2 linked regions of the Tolumonas auensis DSM 9187 genome follow. The protein of the gene in region 1 binds, or shares a complex with, the protein of each later gene. Links are inferred from orthologs where the notes say so. Each region holds a gene or a part of one and is shown on either strand. Other genes may lie near its edges.

Region 1 (2,932 bases):
GCCGGAGTTACATAAACTGATGCCTGTTCTGGGTAACCTGATGAAAGCCGGCTTAAAGGTAGCTTTAGTCACTGATGGTCGCCTTTCTGGTGCGTCAGGGAAAGTACCGGCAGTGATCCATATGTCACCGGAAGCACAACGTGGCGGACCATTAGCTAAAATTGCTACCGGTGATGTCATTCGAGTGGATGCTGCCAATGGCAAAATCGATGTATTGACCGACATTCAGGCGCGTGCACCGGCTCAGGTGGACTTAACCCGTGAGCATTTTGGTTCAGGCCGCGAACTGTTTTCCGTATTCCGTCAGGTTGTTTCCGGTGCGGAGCAAGGCGCAACGATTTTTAATTATTTGGGCTAACAGACAGGAGCCTGTATGAGCTGGCAAGTTGAACCAGCAGCGGTATTCGCTGCTTCCCCGGTGGTTCCGGTAATGGTGATCAAACGTGTGGAAGATGCAGTGCCGATGGCAAAAGCACTGGCAGAAGGTGGGATCACCGTGTTTGAAATTACCCTGCGGACCCCGGCTGCACTCGATGCAATCCGTGCCATTGCGGCCGCATTACCTGAAACGCAGGTTGGCGCTGGAACGGTACTGACACCGGAACAATATGATGCAGCGGTTGAAGCGGGGGCGAAGTTTATCATCTCTCCCGGCTATACCCGTACGCTGATGGAGCATGCGAAAAAAGGTCCGTCCCCGTTGATTCCGGGTGTGGCGACACCCTCGGAAATCATGACCGCCTTAGAGCTGGGTTATGATCACCTGAAGTTCTTCCCAGCGGAAGCGAATGGCGGCGCTGCTGCACTGAAAGCAATTGCAGCCCCCTTGGCACAAGTGAAATTCTGCCCCACAGGTGGCGTGAGCCCGAAAAACGTAGCAGATTATGTTGCTTTAGGTTGTGTTGCTACTGTGGGTGGCACCTGGATGTTGCCAGCCGATGCCATCAATACGGGCGATTGGGCAACCATTACCGAATTGACCCAAAAAGCTGTGGAGCTAGTAAATAGTTTAAGGCGCTAAGAAATATGCGAACAAGTCATCGGTTCAGGGAATAGAGTACTTGTTCGCACCTTCTACAGGTATGACATAACCTAAGTATAACTAAAAAAGTTTACAGAACTTCAATGTGAAAAACGGTAAACTTTGTTATAAGTTACTGAAATAAAATATTATTTATATCTAATCTTTACAAATTAACTCTAAGGTATTCGTCAGAACGGAATATCGTCATCGAAATCCATTGGCGGTTCGTTATAGGTTGGCTGCTGCTGTGCCGGTGCTGGTGCCGGAGTATAGCTACCTTGTGGTGCGGCTTGCTGCGGTGCGTAACCCGGGGTTGCGCCGCCCTGTGGAGCTGCTGCTGCCGGAGCGGATGGACGGCCCCAGTTACCTTGTTGTGGTTGCTGTGCCGGAGCACCCATATTGCCACCTTGTTGTGGAGCACCTGCGCCACGACCATCCAGCATCTGCATTTCATTGGCGATGATTTCGGTGGTGTAGCGTTTCTGGCCTTGCGGATCCTGCCATTCACGGGTTTGCAGACGACCTTCCAGATAAACTTTCGAGCCTTTACGCAGATATTCACCAGCGATTTCAGCCAGACGACGGTACAGCACGATCCGATGCCATTCAGTGCGTTCCTGCATTTGACCTTGCTGGTCTTTCCAGCTTTCGCTGGTGGCAACAGTGATATTGGCTACCGCATTGCCGTTTGGCATATAGCGCACTTCCGGGTCCTGACCCAGATTGCCAACGATGATGACTTTATTTACGCCTCTGGCCATGATCTGCTCCGTAAAAATTCGAATTCTATAGCTACCTATCTTAGCAATAATCGTCCCTAAAGTCAGATCGACAGCTATGACAGGCCGTAAATAGTTTGCGGGCCGGACATTAACATATTTGCAGCAATACTGGCTATTCATCCAGTGCTGGCTATGCCATACTTAAGTTTTGATATGGTTCACAGCTGGCATTCTATGGACAAGATCGAGATACGGGGCGCACGTACCCATAATCTGAAAAATATCAATCTGACGCTGCCGCGTGACAAGTTGATTGTAATCACCGGTCTTTCCGGTTCTGGCAAATCATCGCTGGCTTTCGACACATTATATGCGGAGGGGCAGCGCCGTTATGTTGAATCCCTTTCTGCCTACGCACGTCAGTTCTTAAGCCTGATGGAAAAACCCGATGTGGATCATATCGAAGGCTTATCGCCGGCGATCTCCATCGAACAGAAATCCACTTCGCATAACCCGCGTTCCACCGTCGGCACTATCACCGAAATCTACGATTACCTGCGCTTGCTGTATGCCCGCGTAGGTGAACCTCGTTGCCCGGAACACGACTTGCCGCTGGCAGCACAAACGATCAGCCAGATGGTGGATCGGGTGCTGGCGGAGCCGGAAAACCGCAAGATGATGATTCTGGCGCCGGTGGTGCGTAACCGTAAAGGGGAGCATAAGCAGCTGCTGGAAAGTCTGGCCGCGCAGGGTTATATCCGCGCCCGCATTGATGGTGAGGTCTGTGATCTTTCTGACCCGCCAACACTGGAACTGCAGAAGAAACATACCATCGAAGTGGTGGTCGATCGCTTCAAAGTCCGGCCGGATCTGCAACTGCGTCTGGCTGAATCCTTTGAAACGGCACTGCATTTATCCGGCGGACTGGTTTATGTTGCGGATATGGACGATGACAAAGCGCAACCGCTGATTTTCTCCGCGAACTTCGCCTGTCCGGAATGCGGCTATTCCCTGAGTGAACTGGAACCGCGGCTGTTCTCGTTCAACAACCCGGCCGGTGCCTGTCCGAGCTGTGATGGCTTGGGTGTGCAGCAATATTTTGATCCGCATAAAGTGGTGACCAATCCGGAACTGAGTCTGACCGGCGGCGCGATCCGTGGCTGGGATAAACGCAGTTTTTATTACT
Region 2 (2,886 bases), 960 kb from region 1 along the record:
AATGAACCGTAATCAAGTCCGGAAAATATCTCATCCACATACATCTTGGCGATCCGATGCGGTGTTTCTGCAAGGCTGTCGTCAGCCAGGTCAAGACCAAGCAGTGTCATAATTGATGTCATATGCTGCTCAATCTGCTGTTTCTTTTCTTGGGCAGAAAGGGATGAATGCTGCATCGGCGTTTCCAGGCCTTTTGCTTCCAGAGCAGAACGAACAATTACGGCTTCTTTGCTTAGGTGAGTCATTATTTCTTTATCTCCTGCGTCGGATAACTACAGGTTATCTTTTCCGACGCATAGTTGCGACTATTGAGTTTATTATACACATCCAACAGGCGTTGGGCTTCAGGGACACTGGTAAACGCAAAGTTAACTGTACGCGCTGCATTCACGGACAGATTGCTTCATCAGGAAAAATTTTTAGCCCAGGCTAAATGTTTATGAGGATATTTATCCTATAATTAAAATATATTTTTGAAGTCGGCTGTTTTTCGCAAAAATGCAATTCTGGTATGGATTCATTTGCAAATTGCAAATACACGCAATTTGCAAAGTGTTTTAAGTTTGTTGTGTTATACTAGGTGGCAGCAAAGAAGACTCTAAAGAGACTGTTTTATAAGCGAAAACTTATAAAAGCGTTTAAGTTATATCTTTACAAAGTTTTTTTACACGTAAATGAAAAGTTGGCACAACTTTTTCATATATAATAGCGTAAACCAGTTTTATCCCGTGCTCTCTTCAGCAAAAGCTGAAGTTCGGTCAACTACTTTGTAGTTGACCTTTTTTTTGCCTGTCATTTACCTTGCAGGTATAAAGCCAGCGCTTTAATGATATTCCATTCACGGGTACCCGGAACTTTCCCTTCCAACAGCGCTTCCAGACGCAGCAAGTAAGGCTCAGCCCGAGAGTTAAGCGCATCAACACAGAATTGCTGCCATTGCTGCTGCTCTCTCGGTGAAAGAGTATGCGGATAGTTCCTTGCCCGGTAACGGAAGAGCAGGGTCGGCAGGCGCGGATCATGAAATTGATACTGACCGGCGGCTAACTGTTCTGCGGATGCCTGCTGTATCAGATCTATCGCGGCCCGGTCGGCTTCCGAGAAAAATCCCTGATAAAGCATATGCTCAGGATCCTGATTTGCCGGCGGGATATATTCATCGCTGAAGAGCCCTGCCAACTTCTCTCTTATCTGTGGATTCTGTCGTAATACCGCGAGATTCTGCATGCAGAGATCACGATTAATGCCTAATTCCTGAGCCCGCTCTTCACTCAGACTGGAGGCTGGTGCAAGTACCGGACACTTATTGATATGGATTAGTTTGACCGGAACCGGTGATCCGTCGGTTATATCGTCTTTTCTGGTGTAAAGACGTTCCCGCAATTCAGTGATATTCAGTTCCAGTAATGGTGACAGGTCTTTATGAAGATCGATCACAATCACGGCATTGTTATTTGTCGGATGCCATGCCATCGGAGCGATCCAGCTTACGCAGCCTTGCACAGCAGAAAACATGCCAGAAACATGTACCAGTGGTTTGATGTTAATAATATCGATCAGATTCTTTAGTTTGTTTTTCCCGCGATGGGTTGATAAATATTCAAACAGACGGGGTTGAGCTTGCTTCAGTGACTTCGCCAGGCCGATGGTGGCATAAACATCAGACATGGCATCGTGCGCATTTTCATGCTGAATGCCATTGGCAACAGAGAGTTTTTCCAGACGGAAAGAGGGTTTACCCTCAGCGTCATATACCCAGTTAATACCTTCTGGTCGCAGGGCATAAAAAGCCCGGGCGACATCCAGCAGATCCCAGCGGGAGTTACCCTGCTGCCAGCTGTAAGCATAGGGATCAAGAAAGTTCCGGTAAAAACCGTAACGGGTGAACTCATCATCAAACCGGATATTGTTATAACCCAGCACACACGTGGCCGGCTGAGAAAACTGCTGATGGATCGTACGGAAAAAATCTGCTTCACAGATACCGTTCTGATTCGCGATCTGCGGGGTAATGCCGGTGATCAGGCAGGCTTCGGGCGCCGGTAGATAGTCAGGCGACATTTGGCAGTAAATCACCACCGGTTCACCACAGATATTAAAGTCAGCATCTGTGCGAATACCTGCAAATTGAGCCGGACGATCACGGGCCGGATCTATGCCAAATGTCTCATAATCGTGAAAGAGAAACGTATTTTCAGTTTTAGCTGTCAAAATAACACCACTTGTGGCTAAAAAGCGTTTGATAAGGCTATTCTGGATGAAATCAGGCAATAAAAAAACCCAGTCAACTGTGATGCTGACTGGGCGAAGACTCAATGTTTAATTGCAGTGGCATTAAGTTAGAGGATATGAAGTGCAAAAAGTTCCGTTAATTTGCACAAAAAGTGTGATTTTCTTTCTGTTACCGATCGTTTGTACAAACTTTCATCGATGAGAAGCCGATCAACGCTGAAAATGGTACTGGTTGTTTCATCATAAATTCCGTTGAAATTCATAGTGCACTAAATTAAATTAGCTGAATCTAATTTAGTTGGGCTTTATTTATGCATAATTTTACACCATGGAGTGCTCTGGGTGGTGGCGTCCTGATTGGCGTTGCCGCACTGGTGCTTTTATTGGGCAAAGGGCGGATCGCGGGTTACAGCGGTATTATTGCGGGTTTTCTGTTCTCTGGTGGTCAACGCTGGCGGGCTTTGTTTCTTGCCGGCACCATCATGGGCGCAGGTTTGGCTACGTATGGCCTGCAACTTCATATTACCAAGCTGGAAATCACCCCTTCATTGTTGCTGGCCGGTCTGCTGGTGGGCGTAGGTTCCCGCCTTGCGAATGGCTGCACCAGCGGTCATGGTATATGCGGTATTGGTCGTTTTTCCATCAGGTCGATTATTG

Evidence for each region. Proteins that work in one complex are often made in the same cells at the same time.
Region 2: the proteins of ssb (region 1) and sbcB are in contact, whole or in part, in a crystal structure (PDB 3C94), measured with the Escherichia coli proteins. The link is inferred for Tolumonas auensis DSM 9187 from one-to-one orthologs.

What each region holds. Positions count from the first base shown.
Region 1 is NC_012691.1:257,586-260,517, forward strand. It holds ssb (single-stranded DNA-binding protein), read right to left. Parts: upstream 1,789-2,932; coding sequence 1,213-1,788; downstream 1-1,212. Other genes in the region: edd (phosphogluconate dehydratase), read left to right, coding at 1-358; TOLA_RS01220 (bifunctional 4-hydroxy-2-oxoglutarate aldolase/2-dehydro-3-deoxy-phosphogluconate aldolase), read left to right, coding at 374-1,021; uvrA (excinuclease ABC subunit UvrA), read left to right, coding at 1,981-2,932. UniProt on the Escherichia coli protein: Plays an important role in DNA replication, recombination and repair. Binds to ssDNA and to an array of partner proteins to recruit them to their sites of action during DNA metabolism. Acts as a sliding platform that migrates on DNA via reptation.
Region 2 is NC_012691.1:1,219,004-1,221,889, forward strand. It holds sbcB (exodeoxyribonuclease I), read right to left. Parts: upstream 2,209-2,886; coding sequence 793-2,208; downstream 1-792. Other genes in the region: folE (GTP cyclohydrolase I FolE), read right to left, coding at 1-245; TOLA_RS05745 (YeeE/YedE family protein), read left to right, coding at 2,541-2,886. UniProt on the Escherichia coli protein: Degrades single-stranded DNA (ssDNA) in a highly processive manner.